Regions from separate parts of the Paenibacillus sp. FSL H7-0943 genome, predicted to be linked through region 1. Evidence: riboswitches for the same ligand, from Rfam matches in the RefSeq annotation. Region 1 holds a riboswitch; each other region holds the start of a gene.
The links. A riboswitch is a leader RNA that binds a small molecule or an ion and turns the genes downstream of it on or off. The one in region 1 is predicted to bind cyclic di-GMP.
Positions count from the first base shown of each region.

Region 2: another riboswitch for cyclic di-GMP. It lies ahead of NSQ55_RS10280 (DUF6612 family protein); the one in region 1 lies ahead of NSQ55_RS01945 (anti-repressor SinI family protein).
Region 3: another riboswitch for cyclic di-GMP. It lies ahead of NSQ55_RS04950 (glycosyl hydrolase); the one in region 1 lies ahead of NSQ55_RS01945 (anti-repressor SinI family protein).
Region 4: another riboswitch for cyclic di-GMP. It lies ahead of NSQ55_RS20690 (thiamine pyrophosphate-binding protein); the one in region 1 lies ahead of NSQ55_RS01945 (anti-repressor SinI family protein).

Region 1 is NZ_CP150148.1:436,523-440,740, forward strand. It holds gene NSQ55_RS01940 (2-oxoglutarate dehydrogenase E1 component) at 1-2,017, opposite strand, end outside; cyclic di-GMP riboswitch class I at 2,488-2,572, shown strand; gene NSQ55_RS01945 (anti-repressor SinI family protein) at 2,600-2,755, shown strand; gene NSQ55_RS01950 (helix-turn-helix domain-containing protein) at 2,862-3,191, opposite strand; gene NSQ55_RS01955 (TasA family protein) at 3,361-3,969, opposite strand; gene NSQ55_RS01960 (signal peptidase I) at 4,060-4,218, opposite strand, start outside.
Region 2 is NZ_CP150148.1:2,383,373-2,387,590, forward strand. It holds gene NSQ55_RS10270 (DUF4179 domain-containing protein) at 1-1,196, opposite strand, end outside; gene NSQ55_RS10275 (RNA polymerase sigma factor) at 1,180-1,698, opposite strand; cyclic di-GMP riboswitch class I at 1,902-1,993, shown strand; gene NSQ55_RS10280 (DUF6612 family protein) at 2,111-2,959, shown strand; gene NSQ55_RS10285 (NADH-dependent flavin oxidoreductase) at 3,072-4,218, shown strand, end outside.
Region 3 is NZ_CP150148.1:1,147,798-1,152,015, reverse strand. It holds gene NSQ55_RS04955 (glycosyl hydrolase) at 1-500, opposite strand, end outside; gene NSQ55_RS04950 (glycosyl hydrolase) at 652-2,202, opposite strand; cyclic di-GMP riboswitch class I at 2,215-2,294, opposite strand; gene NSQ55_RS04945 (sugar phosphate nucleotidyltransferase) at 2,431-3,804, opposite strand.
Region 4 is NZ_CP150148.1:4,708,051-4,712,268, forward strand. It holds gene NSQ55_RS20680 (YafY family protein) at 1-178, shown strand, start outside; gene NSQ55_RS20685 (HAMP domain-containing methyl-accepting chemotaxis protein) at 300-1,550, shown strand; cyclic di-GMP riboswitch class I at 1,725-1,821, shown strand; gene NSQ55_RS20690 (thiamine pyrophosphate-binding protein) at 1,977-3,617, shown strand; gene NSQ55_RS20695 (carboxymuconolactone decarboxylase family protein) at 3,628-3,996, shown strand; gene NSQ55_RS20700 (hypothetical protein) at 4,202-4,218, shown strand, end outside.

The DNA of each region.
Region 1 (4,218 bases):
CAAAGCCTAATACTGATGCCTCTGACAATGGACTGTTGTATACGCCAAAGGAGGCACGGGAATCGCTTAGCTGATGCAGCGGAGAGAATAAATCTCCTGTTTTACTGTCGTGCAGCACCAGATGGCGATGTGCGAAGGTTCCGCGCTGGGCATCTTGACCGCTCAGTCGGATGGGCGTTCCATTTTTCAGAATGGTAGCGAAGGCTAATGTTTCAGCTAGTGCCCAGTCGACCTTTTCACCCTCATTCAGTGCATCTTTACGACGTTGTAAAATGCGCTCCAGCTTCGGATAAACCTGGAATCCAGCAGGAACCGTCAACAGTTCACGATTGATCTCCTGCAGGCTGGAGATGGATACCGCTGTAGTGTTTGCCGCTGCGCGGTCCGTTTGTAGAGGAATGAAGGCTTTGGGTTCTTTTTTCTTATGATTGCCTTCCTTCATAGTATCGTACGCACGCTGCAATACGCTTTCTGCCTCAGCATTCATCTTTTGTACGTCTTCGGCGGTAAGAACCTTTTCGTTTTTCAGTCTCTCTGCATAAACCTTGTAGACGGTTGGATGATTGCGAACCTTGCCGTAGACAATAGGTTGTGTGGTTTCAGGATCATCCATTTCGTTGTGACCATGACGGCGGTAGCCGATGAGATCAATTACGAAATCTTTTTTGAATTGATGGCGGTATGCGCTAGCTAAACGTACAGCTGCTACGCAGGCCTCTGGGTCATCAGCGTTGACATGGACTATTGGGATTTCATACCCTTTGGCGATGTCACTCGCATAATGCGTAGAACGGGAATCTTCACTTTCAGTCGTAAAACCAATTCGGTTATTAACAATGATATGGATCGTCCCACCATTTTGATAACCTTGAAGTTTGCCGATATTAAGCGTTTCTGCAACAATGCCTTCACCTGGAAAAGCAGCATCGCCATGCATCAGCACCGCCATAGCTTTACTGGTATCAATCTTCGGCAGTCCTGCAGTGCTCCGATCTTCTTGTGCGGCACGAGTGAAACCTTCCACGACAGGATTGACGAATTCCAAGTGACTTGGGTTATTCGCTAGTGTTATTCTTGTGCGTACCGTTTCTCCTTCACGGACAGCACGGTCTGCACCGAGATGGTATTTCACATCACCTGTCCAACCATAGTTAATGCCTGTGGAGCCTTCGGAAGGGAAAAGCTCCTTGTTCGGAGAATGATGAAACTCTGAAAATATGATATCATAAGGTTTGCCCAAAATATGTGCAAGAACGTTGAGGCGGCCGCGATGCGCCATGCCCATCAAAATATGCTCCGCACCGTCATGTGCAGCAGCACGTACGATTTCATCTAACATCGGCACAAGAGCATCATTGCCTTCAAGACTGAAACGCTTCTGACCTACAAAAGTCTTGTGGAGGAAGGTTTCAAATTGCTCTACCTGAATCAGGCGGTTCAGGAGCTCTTTGCGTTCTGTATTATTTAGGGGTGCTGGTGAGCTGGTGGATTCTGCCTGTCTATTTAGCCATTGCAGTTCTTTTTCTTCATGCACATGCCCGAATTCATAGGCGATAGTCTTGGTGTATGCCTGACGCATACGTTGCACGGCATCCCATCCGGTATGCACATCATTCGGCGCATTTTCCCATATAAGCGTGGCAGGCAGTGCGATCAGGTCTTCGCGGGTCAGCCCATAGGTTTCAAGCTCAAGATATTTTGCCATGGGATTCTGATCGCGTACCAGCGGATCAATTTCAGCGGCCATATGGCCATATATACGAATATTGGCGATTAGCTTGGAAGCTCTTACTGCTTTTCTAAGCCATTCGGTGTCTCCCGAGATGCGCGGCTGAGGAGCCGGTTCGCTATCCGGAGTTAGGGGAGGAGGTCCCGAATTTGTAAAAAGCTCGCGATAATTATTTTCTACGGTGGAGGGATCTTTCACAAACTGTTCATATCTTTCTTGAATGTAGCCTAAATTGGGTCCGTAATACTTACTCCAAATGGATTCGTTATAGGGCTCTTTGGCTGCCATGAATACATCCTCCTTAACGGATGAACTCCATACGTGACATTTTGTGTCAACGCTTACTGGAGCTGTGATGATTGCGGTTTCATTTCTCATCTTATTGTGCTACTTTCGGCCACTGTAATCAATTCATTCTTTCGTCCAATACGTTCGCAAAATGGTATGGGTTAGCTTGTTCTAATGAAAAGAAGGGTGTTTCTTCTCATTACCCATTCTAAAGGCCTATTAAAATGATTCTATTATCCTTATTTTTAACTATTAGGTCAGTAAATATTTATTTTGCTAGTACAATTTATTTTATGTAACGGACGAGTATCGTGATAATCGGACAAGATCTTTGAAAAAAAATCTTTTATTTTTCGTTTTTAAAATAGAAAGTAACCAGGAATCGACACACTTTTCCGCTTTCTTTTTGTATAATGTTATTGCAGATAGTAATTTTATAGTTTTTTAAGCAGATCCTTTCGTGAAAAGGGTCCAGTAAAAGGTAAACTTGCCGAAAGGCAGGGGCACAAAGTCGCGGGTCTAAGGTAGAGATACTATGACAGCCGGATTGCCTGGGGACGTAAAATCTTAGGGGGAGATTTTTTGGAAAAGTCCAACCAGGGTAGCAACAGAGAACAGCAGTTTATTGATCTGGATCAAGAGTGGGTACATTTATTATTAGCAGCTAAGAAGGCTGGCATTAAGGCAGATGAAATCCGCCAGTTCTTTCATGAGAAAACTGTGCAGATCGTGCAGTAATACATTAGAGGGGTTACATATCGAAAAAGGGCACAGCGGTTCTTCGCTGTGTCCTTTTTCGATATGATTAGTAGAAGAGAGGATCTTACCAGATTAGTAGGAAGTATTAATCCTTTTGATCGAGCTTCCATTTCTGATAGTCCAGAAATTCTTTGAATTCGCGTTTGCTAATGCCTGAGTCCATAGCTTCCTGCACCAATCGGAACCATTCCGAATCTAAATGTGATTCCTCTGCATTATTGGGTTCTCCATAGAGTAGGGCATGAATGGATACCTGAAGCGCGTCAGCGATTTTTTCGATAAACTGGATGGATGGATTGGATTGGATGTTTCTCTCCACGTTGCTAAGATACGACTTAGCCACATCTGCTCTGTCCGCAAGCTCAGATAGGGAGAAACCCTTGTCTAGGCGGAGCTGCTGGATACGTTGGCCCATATTCTGTGGCACTATGCTGACGCCCCTCCGTAATTTTTGTTATTAGTATAGCAAATATCAATAAATCGGACAAAGTTTATTGTAAAGAGAAGAGCAGCAATCTGCTTATCCGTGACCGGATTCAGGATCTGCTGCTCTTCGAGTATTTTATTAAATTACTTTATTGATCTTAGTAGTCTTTTTTCGCACCTTGTTTAGCTACGAAATCCCAAGTCAGTGTTAAGCTATCGCCTTGGAAAATATTTTGATCTTGGTTATTTTCCACAAATTCGAATTGGACGGAGAAGCTGTCGTTGGTACCGGCTTTAATACCGGATGCTTCGGTAAAGAGTTGATCCCAACCTGTATTTTTTACGAGATCCGGATGCTGACTTTTTAAAGCAGCAAGTGTAGTCTCATAAACTACATTTTCAGGAGAGACGATAGGTACTCCTTTATCATTATTTCTAAGGAATTTAACTTTAATGAACTCGGCTAAATCCAGGTAGTTATCTCCTTTAGCATCCGTGATTTGAGTCGATGTATTCAGAATAATAGATCCGATATCGAGCGAACCATCGTTTTTCAATTTGAAGGATTTAGTTACAGTATCACCTGGTTTCAGGTTAGGAATATTAACGATGACAGAAGGGTCGGAGTTCAGATCGAGCGTGCCCGCTGCGAATGTAGCTGTGCTTTGCGCAGTGTCGCTAAAGTATGCGAAGGTTCCTCCGCCGATTAATGATAAACCCAGTGCTGCAGATGCTACGCCAAGACCCAATGTTTTCTTGATACCCATAATAAAATTCCTCCTCAAATTTGTGTTTGAATTTTTTATAAAATTTATATATTGTATCTTCCGGTTCGTAAGCGGAAGTGGACAATCAACTTAGGGCTGTGTTTCTGTTGGGGGCGGTGAGGCTGGCAGTAGGGCAGCATTTTTCTTTTCTAATGCAGCTACAGCCTTCCAAGAGGTATACAGAGCATAGAGCAGAAGCATCAAGCCAGGCACGATCATGAGGACTACACTTCCAGCTTTGGAAACCGC
Region 2 (4,218 bases), 1.9 Mb from region 1:
TCGAATTGAAATAAATGCTGGTAGCTTTCGGAATGATCTCCTTTCAAATTCCAACCCCCAGTGATTGTTTGATCACCTATAACCAACTGAGCGGTATTATAGTGGACAATTCCTTTTTTAAGCGAATCATTTTCATCTATTAGAATTTGGATATCCAAAGGGGTAACCACTAGCTGATCTAAGGTTATGCCGGTCTTTTCTTGAAATTCAGGACTGTTATACAGTTTCTTAGTGTAAATCGCCTCACTTGCTTTTTGTCCATCTGCTTTAAAATCGAACTTCCACGTACCTGAAAATCGTTTCGCTTCTTCAATGTAACTAAAATGAAGACTAGCTTCCTTCCAATCTGATTCAGTTATATTGAAAACCTGTTCAATAAATAAATCCGATCCTTCGTTAGGCATGATGGTTGGAATTGCTTCATTCTTTTGACCACCAGTACTAACTACCAAATGTGGATTACCCCGTCCTAAGTCAGATGGTGATGCAGCGACTTTGTAACGGATAATGGTTTGATTGGAAACATGTCGAACGGATTCGATTTGAATGCTTGGATATTGCTTAACTCCAGTATCGATAGTATCCCCTGCTTGATGATTAGATTGTAAGGGAATATTCTGATCACGGTAAAAAATGAGATTCCGTGCTTCAAACCTGTAGTCCTTTTTATCATCCTTTAATGTATCAGGTGTCTCATATACTCCAATGAGTTTCTGGCTTTCAGGATCGTATTCTAAATAACCGTATACCTTTGCCTTGGCACCGGATTCATTAGTCATGATGTTTTCCTCTGTAGCAAATCCAGTATATTTGGATAGATCAGATTTAGTATCAAGTGATAACAGCATTTTCATTTTTTCTCCATCAGTTACAACACCGTTCAAATTCATTGTTACTCCTGAACTGGAAGTTTGAAGATTATACTGTTGACCGATGCCGTTATTTAATGCATTGCTCACACTTCGACCACCAATTTTATCCCAATTAATCGTCATACTAGCGAATACAGGAATGGCTACAAGTAAGAGGCAAGAGAAGACAATACTGATAGGAATAACCTTTTTATTAGACCTAGGAGTATTCTGGGAGGCATGCAGATTTCTTTGACGTTTATAAGCTTCTTGTTCTATGGCAGTCCACATCAAATCATAATCCGGTCGGGGAATATGTTTATCTTTTTCAATATACAGACTCATTACTATTCAGCTCCTTTAGTTGGGTTCCACCCATTCTATTTAGTATTTTAAGTCCCTTGTTCAGTCTGGATTTTACAGTTCCTTCGGGTATGCTCATAACTTTAGAGATCTCGGGTACAGTCAATTCGTTTATAAAACGAAGGACTACTACCATTCTGATTTTGTCGGGAAGCTGACTGTATAACCCTTGTAATTCTTTTTTAGTTTCCTGTCGATCCAAACGTTTTTCTACAGGGTTTGATTCCTCAGACCTGGATAGTAAATAATTACGTACTTCTTTCATCCACCCCGTCTTACGCCTTTTGATCACACTGTTGCACTCATTCGAAGCAATTCGTAAAATCCAAGCTTTCAAGTTTCTTACCTTCGACTTATCCGCTAAGATAACTTTTACAAATACCTCTTGGGAAATATCCTCCGCATCTGCCTGATTTTTCATTAAGTAGTAACAAAAATAATATACTTGTTCTTTATAGAGCTCGAAAATTTCCCGGTCACTCATTTTGCTGCACCCCCTGTCTTTGCTGTTCTCATTAATAAGACTTATAAGCGTATGTAATCGTTCATTTTTCATTTTGATTGTAGTATTTCTTCTGAGTATCATAGCGAATTCGAATGGAAGATAAGTCGTTTACAGGTAATTATAACCATGATAAAATTAGCGGTGGGACATGCGTCCGTAATCTATTAAAACTAATTGAATGTCCGCGTTAAAGGTAAAATCATCGAAAGATGATGACACAAAGCCATGGGTCTAAAACCTTTCGACAGAAGGAAATGATCGCCAGGCCGCCATAGGGATGTCTTATGAAGCATAAAGGATAGCTCTAAGAATATGTAGTCTATTTTGAGCTCTTTTATTATTTCGACCTATACGGCGTTACATTATCGCAAGGGGCCGAAAGGGGAAGTACATGAACAGTTTTTTCAAAACAATAGGTACTAGTTTGGCAGTAGGTGCTTTATTGCTGTCCGGAACGATCGGATGGATGTCTAATCCAGGAGTAGTGTCAGCAGCTACCTCAACAGTAGTAACCGCGGATCAGATGATCAGCAAAGTAACGGCAGCCTCCAAAGCAATAAAGAATTTCCATCTGGATGTGACCAAAAAACAGGATATTCAAAGCGGCGGGGTGCGTATCAGCAACACCAACACTCTGAAGCTGGATATCAACCGTCTGCCGAATTTTGCCGCAGCAGGCACTGTCGCTAGTAGTCTTTTAGAAACATCGTACAGTCTATATGCCAATGACAAGGAGTTTTACTATCTTGTAGACGGAAGTGAACTGATCGATGAATCTGAAGATGAAGGTTACGACGATGACGGGGAGCCAATCGATCCTGATGCACAATATTGGCTTGGACTGGAGAAAACGGAATGGGATGCCTTTTACTCTAAAGGCCAATACGATCCTGTTTCCATGCTTGATTCGGTCAAAAGTTATAAAAAATCCATGAAAGTCAGCACTGCTGGCGCACAAACAGTCTTACAATTCACGGTAACCGATCCGACAGCAGCTAAGGGGATAATCAAACTCTATGACCAGGAGAACCTTTGGGATGGAGAGACAGTTCAACCCAAAAGCGTAACGTGGAAATTATTCGTCAATACTAAGACCTGGCAAACGGAAAAGCTGACAGTCGATCTGAGTTATGTGCTGGTAAGTGATGGAGCCAAAGATACATACACCACGAAAATCGAAGCTAAATATTCCAAAAATAATAAAGGTGCAGCCATTGTAAAACCGGCCGAACTAGAATAATAAGGACGATTCATAACGAGCGAAAAGCGCTGTTCAGCGGAACAGCGCTTTTTGTTGTATCCAACAGCAGTTCTTTATTAGTTGACAAGAATAAATCATTGCTGTAATTTATATGTATGCGCATGTATATAATAATTTATCTAAATATAATTTAATGAAAGTTGGGAAAAAGATGATAGCACTAGACACAGCATTAACTTTTCGCAGAGGGCTGACATTAAAAAACCGAGTGGTTATGGCTCCAATGACCACTCGAATGAGCTTTTATGACGGTGTAGTAACACAAGATGAATTGAAATACTATTCGCTAAGAACGGGCGAAGTAGGTGCGGTCATCACTGCGGCAGCAAATGTACAAGAGGGTGGAAAAGGATGGGAAGGTGAACTTAGTGTTTCCTCCGATGAATTTATTCCTAGCCTCAGCCGATTAGCATCTACTATTAAACGAAATGGAACAAAGGCTATTTTACAGCTATTCCATGCAGGAAGAATGACAGATTCAAAAATATTGCGTGGCGTACAACCCGTCTCCTCCAGCGCCATTGCTGCCGAACGCCCGAATGCAGAAATTCCAAGAGCATTAACAGAAGATGAAATTTTCGGTGTAATTGAGGATTTTAAAAAAGCGACTCAACGTGCTATTCAAGCTGGATTTGACGGGGTAGAAATTCATGGAGCAAACACATATTTAATCCAACAATTCTTCTCTCCACACTCCAACCGTCGTGAAGATCAATGGGGAGGAAGCTTAGAGAAAAGATTTAATTTCATTAACCAATTAGTGGATGCAGTTATTGCTGTCGTTGACAATTCAAAGGTTAAGGATTTTATTGTCGGGTATCGTTTTTCTCCAGAAGAATATGAAGAGCCTGGAATTAAAATCACCGATACCTTTTATCTCATTGATAAATTAGCTGATAAAAAGCTGGATTATCTGCATATTTCATTAGGGGACTTCAAGAAAGTATCTGCATCAGAAGATTTTAAAGAAAAATCAATCCTGCAATATGTGCATGAGAAAATCAATGGCCGTATACCTTTAATTGGGGTAGGAGATATCCGTACCAAACAGGACGCAGAGGACACGTTGACAAATGCTGAATTAGTAGCAGTAGGACGGTCTCTTATCATTGATCCTCATTGGACAAGTAAAGTACTGGAGGGTAAAGAAGATCTCATCAGAAGAGTACTTGCTGATCAAGATAGAGAAGAACTTGTAGTAGAGAATGGTATTCTAGAATTCCTTAAATTAATGATGC
Region 3 (4,218 bases), 710 kb from region 1:
ACATAAGCATTAAATTTCTCTTGACTGAGACTTCTGTTTACATTGGACCATTCTGGTGAGGTTCCCGGTAAGCTCTGATGGAAGGTCATGGCTACAATGCCACCCTCTTGATGCCATTCAATTGCACTGTCTATAACAGCTTGCCGCTGTTCTGCGATCGTCCCTTCGGATTGATTATTAATCGCCCCTAATTCATAACCATGTAGAACGGCATTTTGTCCCGAAGTATTCTTCAGCTTATGAACCAGTTCATCTGGACTTTCTAGATAATCATGCTGGCCGGACAAGATCCCTTTGCCACGTAGATTCACCAAATTACTCAGCAGTTGCTTGGCTTCTTCAGAAGCCGAAGGATTGCTTGGTATAGCCGGAGGTAGAGAGGAAGAAACACTCATAGCCTTCGGAAGACTTTTAACCTCTCCCCAAGGCAGCAAGGAAAAAATAATAAACACCGGTAACATAGTAAACAACAATCTGTTTTTCTTATAATATTTACGCAAATAAATCCTCCTTTCGGTAGCTGTACTGCCTCCACAGGTGTTAAAAACATACCTGTTATCGGACAATCGTCTTCTGACCTAATGAGGACTATAGCTTAGTAGCTCTGCAATAACGCAGAGCCACTAAGGATCGACCTTTAATTTTCATCAATCAGGAGACATCCGGAAGAAAAAGTGCACTTGCTGGAACTGTCTCTTTAGCTTGACTAGCACTTTCCCACATCAAGCGGACTCTCGCATCGCCTTCATTCTCGTAATACTCCACCTTGATATCATATAGCTGGCCAGCCTTCAGCGTTATAATGCCCTTACGCTCAGTACCACTTTGCTTAGTCCAACTATCAATCACGGATTCCCCATTCACCCAGACACGGATACCATCATCTGAGGTAGTGTAAAATGTATATTGCTCATTATATAATGACTTAATTTTACCGCTCCAACGTATGGAGAACCGATCAATCCCGAGGGCGGCATCCGGCGAGCCTTGCCGCCAATTGAAATCGATTATTGCATCAGTTCTGTTAAGAGCTGCTGCTCCCGACAATTGCATGTTGTTGTAATACTCTCCTGCAAGCCCCTTCGCGAGAGGAATTGCTGCCTCCCCCTCTTCTTCAGAAGGTGCCGGCGCTGGTGCGGCGCTAGGTGTCGGTGACAGACCAGTATTTAATTTATCTCTGGTCAGGGTATAGTTGCTATTCATAAATGTTTTGATTGTGTCTGCACTGTTATTCTCGTAAAGCATTTTTCCCCAGCTCATCATATACGTCCATTTACTTTGCGATTGCTGAAGCTTCTCCAGATTAGGCATTTCACCATTTTCCCCGATCGCAATCGGTTTGCCTGCGGCTAGACTCAATAAGCTGTCATAGTATTTTTGCTGGTAATCATTTTCGTATATATCTGCTGCCAGAATATCTACTTTATCAGCACCTGGATAAGTTAGCGCATAAGGATCTGACCAAACATTGGGAGCATTCGGACTCCACACCCATAACAAATTATTTAATTTATGAACGTTAACAAAACGGTCATACATAATATTCCATAGTTTAGAAAAGTTATTTTTCTTCCCCCACCAGAACCAGTTCCCGTTCATTTCATGATAGGGTCTCCAAAGCACCGGAACATTGGCATCGCGCAAGCTTTTTAAAGAGACGGCCACCTTATCAAGCTCAGCGATCAGATTGTTATATTGCTTGGTACCCGGTGTAACGTAACTATCGAACTCACTCTGGCTAAGTGTTTTTTTCACATTATCCCAGTCATAAGAGGTGCCCGGCAGGTTAGCATGAAAAGTCATAGCTACGATCCCGCCCGCTTTATTCCAGTTGATGGCGCTGTTCACCACATTTTGACGTTGCCAAGCCATCGTTGCTTCGGACTGACCACTGATCGCACCCATTTCATAACCGTGAAGAGCCGCATATTGTCCGCTGGTTCCCTTCAGCATATTGTTAATTTCATCTGGACTTTCTAAATAGTCATGTTGACCGGCAATAATACCTTTTCCTGAGATCGAGTAAAAATAGTTAAGCAGCTTTACGGCTTCAGGTGAGGCACCTGGGGTAACTGGCGTTCCAGAATTTGAAGCAGCTATGACAACAGACGGCGAAATTCCAACAGCAAGCGGAAATGCAGTCAGAAACAGGACGAGTGACAGAAATGCACCAAACAATCGATACGTACGGTAAGCTTTCAAAATAATCTCCCTTTCGGTAGCCAGGCTGCCACTCTTTCGAAGGCCCTATAGCTTTGCGTCCCTACCTTTCGATAGGTTTGCCTTTTCAATTTAAGAGAAATAATCTCTCTTACCGTAAGTATCGACGACAATTAATGATATATTTAGTGTTTTTATGACTTTTTTTGATAATTGAGTCAATTTACCTGTTTCAAGAAATTTTGAATTGGTTAAATAGATAGGTTAGACCTATGAAATGAATTGTTGTAGTTCTATATCATTCCAGTCTAAAGTAATACGTATGTTATCTTCTTCTACTAATTCAGACCCCGTCTGTACCTCTATAAACTCAACATCCGTCAAAGCAAGGATCGCGTGCTTCGTTCCTTCCGGTATACGTACCACGTCCCCAGCCTTCACATTATGTTTTTTCTCATTCAGCACAATACTTGCTTCGCCGCTGACGATTGTCCAAATTTCACTACGCTTGCGATGTAATTGATAGCTGATATTATTCCCCTCGGATATAAAAATCCGTTTGGTCAGCACTTCATTGCCTTCATCATATTTCACATAATCAATAACTTTGTAATGACCCCAACGGCGTTCCTCGTACATCGGTCTTTGTTCAAAGGTCTTCAGCACTTCTTTAATCCGTGGGCTCTCAGCTTTATGGGTAACTAGAATCCCATCCGGGCTAGCCGCAATGATCAGATCCTTCGCACCAATTACCGTAATCGGAATGTCCAGCTCATTAATCAAGCAAGTCCCCTCAGAATCCGCCGTCACAAAACCTTTTCCTACATGCTTGCTGCTCATTTCCTCTGTCAGCGTATTCCACGTTCCAAGATCCTTCCAGAATCCATCATACGGCTGCACCACAATATGTTCTTCTTTCTCCACCACTTCATAATCAAAGCTGATGGAAGACAATAGCTTATACTGCTTCTGCAATTCTTCATATCCTAAAGGCAACCCTTTACGCTGCAAAATATCTAACAAGTACCCTAAGCGGAAGGCAAACACGCCGCAATTCCACAAGGCATTTTGCTCGATGAGCTGTTCTGCTTGTATGCGGTCTGGTTTCTCTTGAAAGTGACTCACCTTCATAAAACCATTTTCCCCCGCCTCTTCGGTAGTAGGAATAATATATCCGTATTTCTCTGAGGCATGTTCAGGAACAACACCCATTAGAGCCAGATTTGCTCCACTTTCCAGCATGGTCTCCTCAAGCATAGCTATGGTATCGAAAAAGGATGCTTCTACATAAGGGTCAACAGGCAATATTGCTACCGTCTCCGCTGGAGAAACACCTGCCACTGAATAAAGATAGGTAGCTGTTAAGGCGATAGCCGGAAAAGTATCCCGACGCTCCGGTTCAACGATAATCGGCACATGACTTCCCAGCTGGCTTTGTATCATTTCTACTTGGCCACGGCCGGTGGCCAGATAAGATGATTCTGCCATCCCTGCTTCCTCCAGCTGTCTCCAGACACGTTGTACCATGGATTCTGGTTCACCTTGAGGGCTTTCAAGTACCTTTAGAAATTGCTTTGAACGTGAGTCGTTGGACAACGGCCATAACCGTTTACCTGAACCGCCTGATAGAAGTACCATTTTCATAGAATGAACCCTCCTTGAATTATGGAAATCGAGCATATTTGAATTGTTATCAAAACGTCAGCTTCCACTTAGCCTTATTTCGAGCGGATGCACTAAAAAAATTTGTTAGGTAGAAACCACTCCAAGGGATTTTGGACTTCCGATCGCTGTTATCCTCAGATTTCCTGATTGAACCGCTTCTCGCGGTAGAAATCCGAGGATAGCATATGCTTTCGAAGCTAGCTTTCCTACGGAAATCTTTCGGGCGAACACTCCGTTTCTACAGTTCCAAATTCCCTTTCCGTTCTTCACCTAACCAACTTTTTCTTAATACTTGATCCGTGCGTACCGGGCTGTACCAGCCGGAAGCAAGCACGTTTTTCTAAAGATTTGCTTCTGCTCTGGGGGAGGCAGCTGCAACTGCAACAACTGTAA
Region 4 (4,218 bases), 2.6 Mb from region 1:
AGAACCCTCTGCTAATACTGGGTGGATGAACGTGGAGGCCGAGTTTAATGCTATAGAATCTGCCTGTCGTATCGTACTCTCTTTCTCTCCTTCAGTTATTGTTTTAGCTCCTATCGAACTAGTAGGGATGGTAAAGTCTGCTATTAAAACAATTTCCACAATATATGAGGAATTTTGACATGAATTCTAAATATCTACTACTTAAAGAAGATTTATGACACTTCTCTATAGACCAATGACCTATAAATCCCCTATAATAACACCATTACATAAAATTTAATAAGGGGGACATTTTACCAATGAGCTGGATGCACAAACTTCCGTTAAAACAAAGAATTGTTGCCGGATGTTACCTCGTTGCCGCACTGTTTGCTATTCCTGTCTTAGTTACGTTAATGATTCTAGGTCAATTTCTCGTAGGAATTATACTAGTAGTTGTTCTTGCAGGTCTGACTTTACCTGTTGCTCGCTTCGTGGAGAGAACGCTTACATCATCTTTTGATGATATTGCTAATGTATCTCACAGTATTTCGAAGGGTGATTTCACTAGCAGAGCGGACGAAAATGGTTCAATGGGTGACGTAAGCCGCTCCTTTAACACAATGATTGATAAGCTCAAGAAGATTTTGACCGATGCATCGCAGATCACCCGTCAAGTTATGGATGCAAGCCGCGGAATCGAAGATAAGAACCAGAACCTGAAAATTGTCATGGCACAAGTAGCCTCTTCTTCTACTGAGCTCGCTCTTGGTGCAAATGAAATATCTACGGATATCGCTGATATGACAGAATCCATTAAAGACATTGAAACTAAAGTATCCAATTATACGAACTCCACCAAAGAAATGAACAGACGTTCAATACATACCTTAGAACTTGTTGAGCAAGGGCGCCAATCCGTAGATACACAGGCTGAAGGCATGCGTAAAAACATAGAGGCTACACAAAAAGTGGCTGATACTATTGAAGCTCTCTCACAAAATGCCCGCGGGATTACGATGATCACCAAGACCATCACAGAGATCGCTGAGCAGACCAACCTGCTGTCACTGAATGCCTCCATCGAAGCTGCTCGTGCCGGAGAGCATGGTCGGGGTTTTGCCGTTGTAGCTCAAGAGGTTCGCAAGCTTGCTGAGGAATCTACGGCATCCACAAAAGAAGTATTCGGCTTGGTCCGCAGCATTGAGTCAGATATTAAACAAGCCATCGATAATATCGCCATCAATGAAGAGGTTGTGCAGGTTCAGAATGAAATGATCACTCAATCTGCCCATATTTTCGCACAAATTGTACAAAGCGTGCAGTACATTACCGAGCAAATCTCTTCATTCTCTGCGGAGAGCGATCTTATGCTAGAAAGTGCCTTGAAAATTTCCAGTGCAATTGAGAATATCTCAGCAATCACCGAAGAAACTGCTGCTGGCACGGAAGAGGTATCGGCGGCTATGAATGAACAGATTAATGCCCTGCAGTCTGTTGCAGAAGAAACGGAAAAAATGACCCAGGCCGTATTTAATCTGCAAAAAACCATTCATATCTTTAAATTCTAGTTCAAAACTATCAACTGCCACCTAAGCTGAGTCTTAGGTGGCAGTTTTTTTCGCGAGGTAAAACTTCATCTCTTGGACAAGACTTTCGTCAAATTTCGAGTTTTTTTAGCGGATTATGTTGACAAAAATTAATGAGGAATATATTGTAAAGGAAAATTATTCTTATCAACTATAAATTAATATTGGCAAAATCCTCGAAAGAGGATGACGCAAAACCATGGATCTACAGCCTCATTTTTTCTTTTGAGGCCATGATTGCCAGGTTGCAGAGGAACCAGGACGGCTGAACTATTGTTCAGTCTTAGCGGTGCCTTATGCCACCAACCTGTGCTTACTATAGAGCACAGGTTTTTACTTTTTGAGTATATTGATCTATCGTATCTATTCGGTAGATTAATAACTAATATATATCAAAAAACTTGTGAGGTGTTTCTTTTGAAGACAGTCGCAGATTACATGGCGGAAGCACTACGTAACCTTGGAGTCACCCATTCTTTTGGGATCATTGGCAAATCCATTTGTCCAATTGTTCTAAAGATGGTGGATTACGGTATTGAATTTATTCCCGGCAGACATGAAGCAAGCTCCGGATTCGAAGCAGCAGGGTATGCGCTGAAAACGGGTAACCTAGGCGTAGCATTTGGTACTTCGGGTCCTGGGGGAACTAACCTGCTTACAGCAGCAGCACATGCGAAAGCTAACAACCTACCTGTCCTATTTATTACCGGCCACCAATCCATTACAGAGCTTGGAATTCCTCAATGTCAGGACTCCACCTCTTTTCTGGCTGATTTAGCTGATATGTTCAGACCTGCCACCTTGTTCAGTAAATTGGTTGAACGTGGGGATCACTTTGGTACTATTTTTAATCATGCGATTTCTGTGGCCCTGACCAAACGGGGTCCTGTTCATCTTTGTATTCCTTTTGATGTACAAACTGAAGTATTGGAAGAATGCAATATAGTAATCCCAGAAAGAGAGTCTCTAATTAGTCAAGCTAATATCGATAGAGTCATCGAAGCTATTCAAGCTGCTAAGAATCCTTTGATTATTGCGGGTAAAGGAATTAACCGCTCCGGAGCACATAAAGAGCTTGCTCAACTCGCAGAAACTTTTAATATTCCTGTAGTAACATCTCCTGGTGGAAAAGGGGCTATAGTCTGGGATCACCCACTCTATCATGGTCCTATTGGCGTTGGCGGTTCGACCCACGGGGACGATTTATTGAATAAAAGCGATTTATTTATAGTGCTTGGATCACGTTTAAGTGATATGACCATCTGTAATCTTAAACGGGAGAATCATCCAGCAACTTTAATTCAATTTGATATTGATCCAACCTTTGTCGGAAAAATACTATTGTCCAAAACGATACCGGTCACTGGGGACCTGCGCGATAATTTGGTGCACTGCCTAAATCATATTGACCCAAGCACAATCACCAAACGTGAGGCTTTGGCCGATGCGGATTATTCAGAAGAGCTTCCAACCCTCAAGAATCTTTCCCTTGCTTCCGTAATGAGCACTTTAAGTGATTTGATCCCTTATAATAATTCAATTTTCGTTGATGATGGAAGTCATGGATTCCACGCTGCAAAATGGTACAAGGTTAAGAAACCGGGCAGCTTTGTTTTTGATGCGTATTTTGCTTGCATGGGTAATTCGATCGGCATGGCTATTGGTGCAAAAGTTGCAGCTCCTGAAGAAACTGTCCTCTGCATTACAGGTGATGGTTGTTTCATGATGCTCGGCGCTGAGATTAACACCGCTGTCTGCAAAGATATCCCTGTTATCTTTATCGTGGTCAATAATAAGCAACTAGATATGGCTCTTAAGGGTATGGAGAAAACCACAGGTCGTATCGATGGAACTCTATATGAAGTACCAATGGACGCCGTGAAATTCGCTGAATCTCTAGGTGCTAAAGGCTACAAATGTGAGACTGCGGATGAATTCACAGCTGCAATTAAAGATGCGGTAGCTCTAAACCATGTTGCCGTTATTGAACTACTAACAGACCGTGATGAAGTCCCTCCGACTGCACACCGTACTTTGAACCTAAACTAGGAGGCTAACCATGAAGGAAAATATCAACAGTGGTCTCAACCACTTCACGAATCTATCAGGAGACTATGGCGCAAAAGCACTAGCTCCAATTAAAGACCACTTCCCTGACTTGGCTGAATTTATTATGGGGAATGCCTATGGCGATATTTTTCAACGTAATACTATAGCCCCTGACTGGAAGGAAATCGCAGTCATTTCATCTTTAATTTCAATGGGTCAATTCGAACAGTTGGGCGTTCATTATGTCATGGCCCTTCGTGTTGGAGTCACCGTAGAACAGCTTAAAGGTATTCTATTACACTTAGTACCCGTTATAGGGGCACCTAGAATCATCACAGCTTTTAATATCCTGCTTGCAACCATAGAAGAAATCCAATAACCCAACAGTTCGACAACAATATACAAAATTCGACTTTATTATTGCATACACTTGAAAAATATGCCTATAATAGAGTCGGAATATCCCATTACTTGCTGTATAGTGTCGAATTTTGACTTTTATAAAACAGCTAAATGGATATACATGGCTGGATATTGCAGTCGAACTGTTTTGGACAAATTCAATCTATGGGAGAGATTTAGGCATGGGAAGTTTCGTTTT